DNA from 4 places in the Bradyrhizobium sp. CCBAU 45384 genome. Region 1 is predicted to be linked to each of the others. Evidence: predicted binding sites of a transcription regulator. Region 1 holds the regulator's gene; each other region holds the start of a gene.
What was found. Region 1 encodes LexA, which represses DNA repair genes until DNA is damaged. Its sites were predicted from a motif close to TGTTCNNNNTGTGTTCNG; they were not measured.
Positions count from the first base shown of each region.

Region 2: XH80_RS23895 (ribonuclease T2) is a predicted target of LexA. The motif match lies at 2,147-2,164, and genes of this name have one in related genera.
Region 3: XH80_RS33660 (ImuA family protein) is a predicted target of LexA. The motif match lies at 2,073-2,090, and genes of this name have one in related genera.
Region 4: recA (recombinase RecA) is a predicted target of LexA. The motif match lies at 1,834-1,851, and genes of this name have one in related genera.

Region 1 covers NZ_LBIZ01000114.1:53,308-56,556, reverse strand. Annotated here, with positions in the region: gene XH80_RS26500 (molybdopterin molybdotransferase MoeA) at 1-423, shown strand, start outside; gene lexA (transcriptional repressor LexA) at 599-1,300, shown strand; gene XH80_RS26490 (hypothetical protein) at 1,486-1,689, shown strand; gene XH80_RS26485 (hypothetical protein) at 1,882-2,316, shown strand; partial or broken gene XH80_RS26480 (ComEC/Rec2 family competence protein) at 2,406-3,249, opposite strand, start outside.
Region 2 covers NZ_LBIZ01000112.1:92,645-95,893, forward strand. Annotated here, with positions in the region: gene XH80_RS23875 (ATP-binding protein) at 1-323, shown strand, start outside; gene XH80_RS23880 (DUF3617 domain-containing protein) at 421-951, opposite strand; gene XH80_RS23885 (hypothetical protein) at 1,128-1,433, opposite strand; gene XH80_RS23890 (hypothetical protein) at 1,616-2,077, shown strand; gene XH80_RS23895 (ribonuclease T2) at 2,210-2,911, shown strand; gene XH80_RS23900 (23S rRNA (adenine(2030)-N(6))-methyltransferase RlmJ) at 3,071-3,249, shown strand, end outside.
Region 3 covers NZ_LBIZ01000117.1:474,008-477,256, forward strand. Annotated here, with positions in the region: gene XH80_RS33655 (Y-family DNA polymerase) at 1-1,336, opposite strand, end outside; gene XH80_RS33660 (ImuA family protein) at 1,233-2,009, opposite strand; gene XH80_RS33665 (putative DNA modification/repair radical SAM protein) at 2,170-3,249, shown strand, end outside.
Region 4 covers NZ_LBIZ01000008.1:166,813-170,061, reverse strand. Annotated here, with positions in the region: gene XH80_RS01935 (hypothetical protein) at 37-291, shown strand; gene XH80_RS01930 (hypothetical protein) at 320-508, opposite strand; gene XH80_RS01925 (hypothetical protein) at 1,274-1,441, opposite strand; gene recA (recombinase RecA) at 1,944-3,032, shown strand; gene XH80_RS01915 (hypothetical protein) at 3,138-3,249, shown strand, end outside.

The DNA.
Region 1 (3,249 bases):
CACGAAGGTATCTCGATGGCGTTCTGGAAGATCGCGATGCGGCCGGGCAAGCCGATGATGAACGGGCAGCTCGGGCCGATGCGCGTCATCGGCCTGCCCGGCAATCCCGTGTCATCCTACGTCTGCGGCTTCCTGTTTCTGGTGCCGCTGATTCGCGCGCTGTCGGGCCGCTCAATGATTCATCATCGCCGCGAACGCGCCGTGCTCGGTCGCGACCTCGGGGCCAATGACCAGCGCGAGGATTATCTGCGTGCGCGTCTGGAGACGCGGGACGACGGCACGCTCGTCGCTCTTCCCGTCAACCACCAGGATTCCTCACTGTTGGCGAATCTCGCTGCGGCACAGGCACTTCTCGTGCGCGCGCCGTTCGCACCGAAGGCCGCTTCCGGCACGCCTTGCGAGGTGTTGCGACTGCCGGAGTGAGCGCGCCGACGCAACCGTCCCGCGAACTTTGTCGCGTTCACGGTAAATTAAGCAGTTGTGGAACATGTATCGAACATATAGTGTCCGTTCATGCTTTGTTTCGAGCATGTAGCGGCTTACTGCTGAATTCAGCGTCTGGGAATCGAGCGACATCGTCAGGGGGATTTTGGTCGAGATGTTAACGCGCAAACAATACGAGCTCCTGCGGTTCATCAGCGAGCGATTGAAGGAAAGCGGCGTGCCGCCCTCCTTCGACGAGATGAAGGATGCGCTCGACCTGCGCTCCAAGTCGGGCATCCATCGCCTGATCACTGCGCTCGAGGAGCGCGGCTTCATCCGCCGCCTGCCCAACCGGGCCCGCGCCATCGAAGTGATCAAGCTGCCTGAACTCCAGGCGGCTGCCGGCAGCCGTCGCGGCTTCACGCCGAGCGTCATCGAGGGCAATCTCGGCAAGGTGCGCACGATGTCGAGCCCGCCCGTCGATGAGGGCGAACGCCCTGTCGCAGTTCCCGTGATGGGCCGGATCGCGGCCGGTACGCCGATCGAGGCCTTGCAGACGCGCAGCCACACCATCAGCGTCCCGCCCGACATGCTCGGCGCGGGCGAGCACTACGCGCTCGAAGTCCGCGGTGATTCCATGGTCGATGCCGGCATTCTCGATGGCGACATGGCGCTGATCCAGCGCAACGAGAGCTGCGACACCGGCGATATCGTGGTGGCCCTGATCGACGACGAGGAAGCCACGCTCAAGCGTTTCCGCCGCCGCGGCGCCTCGATCGCGCTCGAGCCGGCAAACGCCGCCTACGAGGTCCGGATCCTGCCGCCCAACCGGGTCAAGATCCAGGGCAAGCTGATCGGGCTGTACCGCAAATACTGAACGCGGCGCACGTCGCCACCTGGCAAGCACGCCCTCAAGATCGGAGCGGACGATTGTCCGCTCCGGCTGGTTGGTTTTTCTGGTTTTGCACTGATTATCCGGCCACCTCTCCCGCGCTACATCCCCGGCACGCCATGACGAAGCACGCATCGCTTCGCAGGCCTTGCGAGACCGAGGAGACCGCCATGCGCAAGATTATTCTGAGCACCGTCGCGATCGCGCTGATCGCAATATCAGCGTCGCAAACCTTCGCTGCGCAGCCGCAGCATCACGTTCGCAGGGCGCCACAGGCGACGAACGAACAATTCCGCAATGCCCGCAACGCCGTCGGGCAACGGGCGCAGCCAGCCTGGCCTTATTCGGGTTGGTCGGCACCGGCTGGGCGCTAACGAAGAAGCTCTCGGAATGCACGGAAGCAGTCTTTGTTCCTCGGACGTCTGAAAAAGAAATTGTGATGGCAGCCTGCAGACTCAAGCCGCAGATTTGCCCCCAACATGGCATATGATCGCAGGCTTCCACTCTGATAGAGGCCTGCGCCTCAGAAGAGGCGCGGGTGCTCTATCGCTGATGAGGAGCACCCGATGTGTGACTATAGCTTGCATGCCGTCGCGACGCGTCCCGCAGAGGTCGGCGAGACGATCGTCACGACAACCTTCCGCGGCACCTCGACGCGCGGCTTCGCCTCCGAAGCCGACAAGTCGGTCGCGGTCTGCCTGCTGCCGGGAACGGAGCTCGCCTTCGCCGACAACGTCCGCTACGACAACAGGTGGATCTGGACGCGCACCATCAATTCGCGCGTCGGCAAGTTCGGCAAGGTCGATCCGCACATTCCCGATCGTCATCACGACGCGATCGAATTCCCCGATGGCAAATACGTGCTGGTGACCCAGCTCGTCGAAGGCCAGCGCGCAACCGTGCTGCAACTGCCGGTGACCCTGCCGCTCGGTGAGCGCGAGCACAAGCCGCAAGTTGTCGCCGACAGACAGCCGACACCTCCGGGCCTGCCGATCGGTTGAACCGGCCTAATTTGGGCATGATCTCCGCGCAAACGCGTTTTCGCGTTTGTAGCGCCGGAGAACCGCTCCGCGCTTTTCCGGATCATGCCTCAATCCTCGGCCTGAAGGTCGGCCTCGGACGGTGTTGCGTCCTTGGCGCGCGGAGCTGCGGACCGCGGCATGAGGGTCCCTTCGAAATCTCCATCGCCGGCCGCCGCCGGCGACCAGGGGCGGTTTGCGCCTCTCGCCCTCGCCGCCGCAATGGCAAAGCCATCGCCGCGACGTGTCAGCGCCAGCGCGCCCTGGCTCGCCAGACGCGGCCGATCGATCACCATCCCGGTGCAATCCGGCGGCGCAGGCTTTGCCGTCACCACCAGGGCCGCGCGACCGCAATCATCAGCCAGCGCGTCGATGCGGAGCGCCAGCGCGACCATGCGGCCGTCGGCAAGCGGCGTCACGCAGCCGGCATCGTCGCACGACACGCCGTCGCCGAGCGAGGTGCTCGCCGCATCGCGCGGATCAGCGTCCGCTGCAAGCCACTCCTTCAGCAGGAAATTGTCCTTCTTCGCCCTGATCAGGTGCAGCTGCCCGTCCCTGGCGCGCACCGCGACGTTCTGACCGTCACCGGCAATCAGAATATCGGGTTGCCGGACGGAAAGACTCCAGACGGTCGCCGCCACCAGCACGAATGCTCCCGACCAGCGCAGCGGCGTGCGCAAAAGACCCATCAGGATCAGGCCGAGGCTCGCAGCGATCAGCGGCACCGTGCCGAAGGCGCCGACGTGGCCGACCGCGCCGGGCAATGCCGCCACCCAGCGCGTGACCAAGATCATCCAGTCGATGCCGATTCCCATCAGCCACCAGAACACGCCGTCCAGCCCGAACGGAGCCGCGAGCAATCCGAGCAGCCCGGCCGGCATCACCAACGCCGAGACCACCGGCATCGCGCCGAGA
Region 2 (3,249 bases), on a different contig from region 1:
AGCCGGCCTCGTTCAAGCGCTGCCTCGCCAACCTGGTCACCAACGCCGCGCGCTACGGCAAGGCCATCGCCATCTCCGGCCAGCGCGACCACCGCTATCTGACCGTCACGGTCGACGACGACGGCCCAGGTATCCCCGCACATCTGCGCGAAGAAGTGTTCAAGCCGTTCCTGCGGCTCGACAACGCCCGCAACCAGGACGAAGGCGGCACCGGCCTTGGCCTTGCGATCGCCCGCGACATCGCCCGTTCGCATGGCGGCGACATCACGCTGGCCGACAGCCCGATGGGCGGGTTGAGGGCGAGCGTGAGGATACCCGTTTAGCTGCCGCGGCCCGGATGAAGCGAAGCGCAATCCGGGATTCTTCTTCGCGGCGCCCCGGATTTCGCTGTGCTCCATCCGGGCTAGGATCTCACCGCCTTTACTTCGGCAGCAGCGCTTTCAGCTTGTCGACGTCGCGTATGTTCATCTTGAAGCCGCCGGGCATCACGATGTCGCCGGGCTTCTGGTCCGGCTTGCAGGCGCCGAGCCATTTCGCTTCCAGCGTCATGGAGGTGTCGCGCCCCGCGGTGCCGGCGGCGCCGCCTTGCGCATGGGACGAAGTCTTCACGGTGTAGGCCGAGTTGAAATCACCTGATATCTCGGCATGCGAGGTCGTGTTGATGCCGGCGACGCTGCACTCGGAATCGCTGATATAGCCGGTCGCGGTTTTCTTGACGTCCTGCTTGGAGCAAATCTGCTTGGCCATCGGGGAAACGTTGTTGGCCATCTCCTTGTCGACGCTCTCGTCGGTGCAATGCTGCATGGTCATCTCCGGCATCGCCGAGCCTGACCTGGCCATCTTCATTTCCCAGAGGCCGGCCTTGCGCACCGGCAGATCGTCGGCCAAGGCGCTTCCTGCCGACACCAAAAAACAAGCGACTGATCCGAGCAAAGCAAGCTTGCGCGTCATAGGAGAGACTCCCGGCTGAGACGTCGTGGCTAAGGCGCGATGAGATTGGGTTGAATCGTCATCGCGCTTTAGCTGTTTGTTTGAGCATGATCTCCGCGCAAACGCGTTCCGCTGATGTCGCGAGGGAAAACCGCTTCACACCTTTCCGGATCATGCTTTAGCGTTTCGAACGCGCCTTAGTAGAGCGTGCGGATCGGCCGGTCGGCAGCGCCATAGGGCACCCAGCGGCAGGAAAACGAGATGTAGCCGCCCTCATAGGCCTGCACTGCGAGGAATTTCGCCACCTTGCCATAGCGCGCGCAGTGATCGACCGCGACCTGACGCGCATCGACCTGCGTCGCCATCGAATAGGCGATGATGCCGCCGGTGTCGTTGCCCTTGAACGGCGGCACCGGCAGGATATCGGCGCGCGCCGACTGGCTCGCCATCATCCCCGAGACAACCAGGCTGGCAAGAAGGCCCGCAGCCGCAATGATTCGCATTCCCGTCACTCCGATTGGTTGGCCCCAGCTTACGGTGCGGGCGCGGCGGTGAAAAGAACGGAAGGCCTGCCGGATGCGACGTTGTGATCAACTCCTGGCCGAGTGTTGCCGCGCTGCACTTGACCTCTCCCGGCCTTCGCGGCACCGTCCAGCCTCCGCAAGACCAGCTGTCCGGATTGCCCATGCGCGCCCCCTCCCCGAAATCGTTCCGCTTTGCCGCCGTCCTCGGCCTCATGTTCGGAGCGCTGTCGCTCGGTGAGGCCAAGGCGGCCAATCCGCTCGAGCTGAACTTCTGGCTGAGCGGACCGCGCTACGACGGCCGCGTTGCCGAGTGCGACAAGGCGCTGCCGACGATCTCGACCCAGTTCTGGGAGAAGGAAAGCTCGTTCTGGAATTCGCCGCTGCAGATCACGGGATTTTCGAACGTTCACGAGACCGCCTTCCGCCCCTGGGCATCGGACAACATTCCGCGCCGCTACTGCACCGGCGAGGCCATGCTCACTGACGGCAAGATGCGCCGGGTGCACTTCTCGATCATCGAGGATGGCGGCTTTGCCGGTTACGGCCAGGGTGTCGAATGGTGCGTGGTCGGGCTCGACCGCAACTGGGCCTACAATCCCTCCTGCCGCGCCGCCAAGCCTTGAACTGAAGAGCCTTAAACCGAGGCGCCTGATTCGGCCCGATCAAGCGACCTGCGCGGGTCGCTCGAAATTTGTTCTTGAAATGTTCTGGATGGCTGCTAGGCTGATTGCACAGTCTAGTTGAGGGGCGTTGCTATGTTTTATTTTAGATTGCATTCGTTCTCCCGCCTCCTGATCTCGCTGACCCTTGCGGCGGGGCTGGTTTCGCTGGCGGGTGGCGCGAGAGCCCAGGACAAGCGGCAGAACGCACCCGGCGAGTTCGACTTCTATGTGCTGTCACTGTCGTGGTCACCGTCCTTCTGCGAGGAAGCGGCAGAGCGCGGTCGCAGCGGCGGGCGTTCGAACATTCAGTGCGAGGGACGGCCCTATTCCTTTGTGGTGCACGGGCTGTGGCCGCAATACGAGAGCGGCTTTCCGGAATATTGCCAACGGCCGTCACCGCGGCTGAACCGCAACATCGTCTCCTCGATGCTCGATCTGATGCCCGCGCCAGGCCTGATCTTCAACGAGTGGGACAAGCACGGCACCTGCTCCGGGCTCGACGGCCGCAACTACTTCGAGACGATCCGCAAGGCGCGCGCCGCGATCAAGATTCCGCCCGAGTATCTTGAGCTGTCGCAGGCCAAGACGGTGGCCCCCGGCGAGGTCGAAGAAGCCTTCATCAAGGCCAATCCGGGCCTGAGCAACGCAGCCGTCTCGGTCACCTGCAACCGGACCCGGCTCTCCGAGGTTCGCATCTGCCTCAGCAAGGACCTGCAATTTCGCGCCTGCGAGGAGCTCGAACGCCGCAGCTGCCGCCGCGACCAGGTGACGATGCCGCCGATCAGGGGGGGTTAGGATTAGTCTTCAGATCGTCATTCCGGGGCGCGCGAAGCGCGAGCCCGGAATCCATCTGGGCCCATTGCCGATGGCGAAATGGATTCCGGGTTCGGTGCTGTCGCGCCGCCCCGGAATGACAACAGTTACTTTCATCGCGCGATGTCGTAAATCTCGCCCATGAACTACCGCCACGCCTTTCACGCCGGCAACTTCGCCGATGTCATCAAGCACATCGTGCTGGCGCGTATTCTCACCTATTTGCAGGACAAGCCGGCCGCCTTCCGGGTCATCGACACCCATGCGGGTGCTGGCCTCTATGATCTCGACAGCGACGAGGCGCGCCGCAGCGGCGAGTG
Region 3 (3,249 bases), on a different contig from region 1:
TCGCGAACGGCACGCTGACCGGCTCCGGCTGGTCGAACAGCCTGAGGGGGCGCAGCGGCGGCTCGCCCTCGGCACGATCTGGCCATTCGGCCTGCATGGCGGCAGCGAGATGATGCTGGGCTGGCGCGGCCAGCACCGCCTGCTCGGGGATATGGGTATCCTGCGGCAGATGCACGACGACGCGCTTTCCGCCGATCCGCGCGGCAATGCGGTCGATCAGCGCGGCGAGCTCGTCATTGTCATGGACATGGGCATCGAGATCGCGCTGCTCCTGCACCACGATCTCGGTGCGGCTCGCCGACAGCCGCACCATGTCGAAGCCGAAGCCGGGATCGAGCGGATCGGCGAGCGCATCGAGCCGTTCGCGGAACAGCCGGTCAATGACGGCGCTTCGCGTCACCGGACGCCCGGTCTCGACCATGATCGCGCGCACCACGCCGTCGGTGCGGAAGAACGCAGCTTCCAGCCGCCGCGCGCCCTTGCCCTGCTTCTCCATGGACGCGATCAACGTGTCAGCGAGCCGCGACAGCGTCATCGCGATCATGGTGTCGGTCGCGATCGGCTCGGCAAAGCGTTTTTCCACGATGTAATCGGGCAGCGGCTTGCGCGGGCTGATCGGCGCATCGCCCTGCCCCAGCGCATGCGCGAGCAGCGTGGAAAACCGCGCGCCGAACCGCGCCGTGATTTCGGAGGCGTTGCGCGATGCGACATCGCCGATGGTTTTCAGGCCGGCGCGGCGCAGGCCGGTGGTGATCGCTTCGTCCGCACCGAGCGCGGACACCGGAAACCGGTCGATCGCCGCCGCCTCTTCGCCATCGGCAACGATGCTGCCCGTGGCCTGCCGCGTCAGCGTGCGCGCGCAGACCGACGTGCCGGCGATGGCCGCACTGACGGCAAAGCCTTGTCGACCGAGCGCCCGGACCAGCGTCTGCAACAAGGCAGCCTCGCCGCCGAACAGATGCGCGCAGCCGGTGATATCAAGGAACAGCCCATGCGGCGGATCGAGCGCCACCAGCGGGGTGAAGCGGTCGCACCAATCGGCGATGTCGCTGAGCGTCTTCGCATCAGCCACGACATCGGCGTCGAACACTTTCAAATCTGGGCACATCGCCCTCGCATTGGCCAGCGGTTGGCCGATATACAGGCCGAGGCGCTCTGCGGCCTCGTCCAGCGCATGGATTACCAATGCATTGACGTCCTTGATGACGACAATGTTCGGCTCATTGTTATTCTTACCCAGCCCGGCGCTGCTGAAGAAGCGCTGGATCCGGTCGATGGGCAGGCGCGGCAGCCACAGGCTGAGGATACGCCGACGGTTCACTGAACTGGCGCTCATCACATTTCCATTCCATGATCCACCGGCCACACGGGCCATGACGATTGCGCAACAGCTCGACATCGAAGCGCGGCGCGCCCCAGACATCCCAAACCGATCCTGGCGGTGAATGCGCCGCGCGCAGCATCCAGCGCGTCTCCGCGGTTGACGGCAGCGGCTGCGCCGCCATCCGCAGCAACAGGCCAGTGACGCCTGAGCCTTGCGCAGCCAGCGTCAGCTTGCGGCTCGCCACCAGGTCGAACTGTCTGATCTCGCCCCAGAGCTCGAGCACGACGGCGCCGAGCGCATCGCAGGCGAGCGCATCGGCCGAGGTGCGCAGCGCGCTCTCCACGTCAGCCGCACGCACCATCACCACGCGGCGCGGATCGAGGCCGAGCTCGGCGAGCCCGCTCATCGACAGCGCGCCGGTCTCGATCTCCGAGAAATCCTGCCGCACCCATAGCAGCGGCCGCTGCGTCGTGACGCGGCCCGCAAGCCCGGTGACAAAGCCCGTTGCGGCCGCGCCCTGGCGCCCTTCGCAAAACACCTCGTGGATCGCCGCGCGCGCGAGCCCGCCTTTCAGCGCGCGGTCTACTTCGCCGTGACCGAGCGCGACGCGGTCGTGGTGATGCGTCTCGATCCGTTCGATCTGGCTGCGCAAGGTCGCAAGCGCGCTCATGCGTGCGCCGCTCATGCTCGCCGCTCCTCAAAGATTGATGCCGTGGCTTTCAAAAGAAGAACCAACGGCTGGCTCATTTGTTCATGATATGTTCTAATATAAAGCTAACGGCAGCCGAAGAGTCAATCGAATTGGCGCGCCAAAGATTCATGAGCGGAATCAAAGAGATTCAAACATGGACATACAACGCAAGCTGGAAATTCTCGCGGATGCCGCCAAGTACGATGCCTCCTGCGCCTCCAGCGGCACCGAGAAGCGGGATTCCAGCGACGGCAAGGGCATGGGCTCGACTGCGCCGGCCATGGGCATCTGCCATTCCTACGCGCCGGACGGACGCTGCATCTCGCTGCTCAAGGTGCTGCTCACCAACGCCTGCAATTACGATTGCCTCTATTGCGTCAACCGCGCCTCCTCCAACGTGCCGCGCGCCCGCTTCACCATCGACGAGGTGGTCAAGCTGACGCTGGACTTCTACCGGCGCAATTACATCGAGGGACTGTTTCTCTCCTCCGGCATCATCCGCAGCCCCGACTACACGATGGAGCAAGTGGTGAGCGTCGCGCGAAAGCTGCGCGAGGAGCATCACTTCCGCGGCTACATCCATCTCAAGACAATTCCGGAAGCTGACGATGCGCTGATCGCGGAGGCCGGCAAATATGCCGACCGTCTCTCCATCAACATCGAGATGCCTGAAGCCGCGAGCCTGCAGCAATTCGCGCCCGAGAAAGACGTGCGCGCGATCCGCCGCACCATGGGCCGGCTGCGGCTGAAGCTCGACGAGGCCGAGGAAGGCCGTAACGAAAAAACAAAGGCAAGACCGCAGCGTTTCGCGCCGGCCGGCCAAAGCACGCAGATGATCGTCGGCGCCGACAGTGCGAACGATCACACCATCCTCCACACCAGCGCCAATCTCTACGGCTCCTACCGGCTGCGGCGCGTCTACTACTCCGCCTTCAGCCCGATCCCCGATGCCAGCCGCGCCTTGCCGCTGGTGCAGCCGCCTTTGCTGCGCGAGCACCGGCTCTACCAGGCCGACTGGCTGATGCGTTTCTACGGCTTTGACGTCGGCGAGATCGTCGACGACAGCGCCATGCTGTCGCTCGATATCGATCCGAAGCTTGCCTGGGCGCTGCGCCATCGCGACCGCTTCCCGCTCGACGTCAACCGCGCCAGCCGCGAGGAGCTGCTGCGGGTGCCGGGCTTCGGCACCAAGGCGGTCGAGCGCATCATCGCGACGCGGCGCACCACCACGATC
Region 4 (3,249 bases), on a different contig from region 1:
TACATCCTTCGCAGTGTTGCGTTGAGGAGGCAGGACATGGCGGATCGTCCGCGGGACCTCGCCGAGCGGATGGCGCGCCGGCGCAAACCGGCCGCCAGAGCGAGCGAACCGGCCGGCGACGGCTATCTGCGCGAGAGCTTCACCCTGCCGCGCGCCGCGGCAAGAACAAGGGCGCAGGCCTTTTTCGCGCGCTATCCGAAAGCCGGTTACATGAGCGAGGTCGAAACCTGGCGCGAATTGCCCGGCGGCGACATCGAATTCACCATGCGGCGGTTGCCCAGCGCGGACTAGTCGTCCGGTTTCGGTCAACCCCGCCGGTTCACGCCGTCTTGCGCCCGATCGCCTTCAGTTCCCGATCGATACGCAACTGCACCCGACGGATGGCCAAGAGGTCGATCTTCGTCTCGGTCTTACCTGTCTTGGTCTCGTCGCCGATCCGGAACTGCCACTGCCACACACCCGGGATCGCCGTCTTTGCAACCGTGAACTCTACGCCCCTGTGATTCATGGTCACCTCCACGATTCACCTATCCATGTGCGCAAACATGTTGGGCGTGAGAATATTCCGCCGACAAGCGAAATTTGCCGTTAAGTGGAGGAAAATTCACGAAAATCCTGAAAGCGCGCGCAGCTCGAAGCATGCGAAATCAGATTCCGAAACTGGAGGCCGACGATCGCGTTGCATGGGCGGCTGGTCCGCGATTCACGGCCGCGCACCCGCCCGCCAGGTCATCGGCCTTACGACCAGGAACTCTGTTCATGGCAGGAGAACCACGGAAGCGCGCGACATGCGCTCACGCGCGAAAAAAAACCCGCCAGGGGAGAGCCGGGCGGGTAGAAGGTTATTGGAGGCTGAGGTGCTGGGCTGCAACACCATAGCCAAATGACCGTAGCCCGCTCAGCTTACGACAGCCTGACAGGACGGATCGGCGACTGGGCATGGAGGCTCATTGTTGGTCCACCGGGCAAACCGACGCTGGAGCAGTCGCGTCCCAATTCAGACATCTCCGCGCACAACTTCAGACACAAGCGTTGGCGACACTTTCCGCGCACGGCGAAGCCATGGGGGATACGTGGCGCGCCGACAGCGGGGTGGCATCATGGACAAGGTTGAGCGGTCATTCGCCGCCGCGACGGCGGCTGGCTTCGTGGTGTTGGTGATCGGCATCGTGCTGCTGGCGCTGATGTAGCGACCGAGCGGCACGCGCCGCCATAGCTACGAAAACAACCCCATGCACAGTAGGCAGCGGCTCGTTTCGCGTGGCCTTTATCCTTAGTGCACCTTGATCTCGTCCAGGGGCAGATGCAGATCGGCGGCGCGCTCCTCGCGGTCCTTCTTGCGGAACTCGCTTTCCCTGCGCTCGAACTTCAGCATCTCCTCGAGCGCGGCCGCGCGCAGCTGATTGCGCCTGTTCGCATCGTGGTGCGCATCTTCCGTCATGACCCGATCCCCGACTGTGGCAGCGCCGTTCTCAAAGAAACGCCCGCGGCCACAGAAAAGTTCTGTGCCGAAGAATTGCGAAATTATGACGGCAGAACGGCTCTTCCGTCTTTGATACACATCATGTGTCAGAAGAGCGCCGAAAGCTCATTTCGGGAAATAAGGACATCCGATGTTCCCCTGCCGGAACACCGCAGTTTAACGGACTTCACATCCTCCACGATCTCGGTAGAAATACGTGGGCCGGGGCTGGAATTTGATCCCGAACAATTATTGCAACCGGCAAGGGGCCACCGCGAGGTGGCCCCTTTCGATTCCGACATTCGCCAAGGCGGATGAGGGCAGCCCAAATCTGGCGCTGTCCTAATACGGCCAGCCCCTCCAAATCTGAAAAGAACATATTGCGAACGTAGAACAAATAGTGTACATTGTTTTTATCGACGATCCGCCGCGTCAATCGTTTGTCCCGCACCCGAATCCTCGCCATAAGGAGCACGACCCAATGTCCACCACTGCCCTGCGTATCGTCGAAGGATCTTCCATGGACAAGAGTAAAGCTCTGGCTGCCGCGCTCTCCCAGATCGAGCGTCAGTTCGGCAAGGGCTCGGTGATGAAGCTCGGCAAGAACGACCGTTCGATGGACATCGAGGCAGTGTCGTCAGGCTCGCTCGGGCTCGATATCGCGCTCGGCATCGGCGGTCTGCCCAAGGGGCGCATCGTCGAGATCTACGGGCCGGAATCCTCAGGAAAAACCACGCTGGCGCTGCACACGGTGGCGGAAGCCCAGAAGAAGGGCGGCATCTGCGCCTTCATCGACGCCGAGCACGCGCTCGACCCGGTCTATGCCCGCAAGCTCGGAGTCAACATCGACGAGCTCTTGATCTCCCAGCCCGACACCGGCGAGCAGGCGCTGGAAATCTGCGACACGCTGGTGCGTTCGGGCGCGGTGGATGTGCTGGTGGTCGATTCGGTCGCGGCCTTGGTGCCGAAGGCCGAGCTCGAAGGCGAGATGGGTGATGCGCTGCCGGGTCTTCAAGCGCGGTTGATGAGTCAGGCGTTGCGCAAGCTGACGGCCTCGATCAACAAGTCCAACACCATGGTGATCTTCATCAACCAGATCCGCATGAAGATCGGTGTGATGTACGGCTCGCCCGAAACCACGACCGGCGGCAACGCGCTGAAGTTCTACGCTTCCGTCCGCCTCGACATCCGCCGCATCGGCGCGATCAAGGAGCGCGACGAAGTGGTCGGCAACACGACGCGTGTGAAGGTGGTGAAGAACAAGCTGGCGCCGCCCTTCAAGCAGGTCGAGTTCGACATCATGTACGGCGAGGGCGTCTCCAAGATGGGCGAGATCCTCGATCTCGGCGTCAAGGCCGGCATCGTCGAAAAGTCCGGCGCCTGGTTCTCCTATGACAGCCAGCGCCTCGGCCAGGGCCGCGAGAATTCGAAAGCGTTCCTGAAGTCCAACCCGGACATCACCGCCAAGATCGAGACCGCGATCCGCCAGAACTCCGGCTTGATCTCCGAGCAGATTTTGGCCGGCACGCCCGAGAGCGACGCCGACGGCGAGGAGCCGGCGGACGAGTAAGCCCTAAAGCGAGAAGTTTTTCGCGAGGAGCGGGCGCTGGGGACGTTGAGTTGCCGACGTCGTCAGTGCCCGTCTCTTTTTGCGTTGGAGTGATCGGGTGGTGTGGTGAAGCGCGTGATCCTGACCAGTTCGTCCGGCGTTGGTCTCACCTTTGCCGATCGCGCCGACATGGTCGTCCCGCTGATCTTTCGATTCGTCTCCGGACCACTGCCTACGT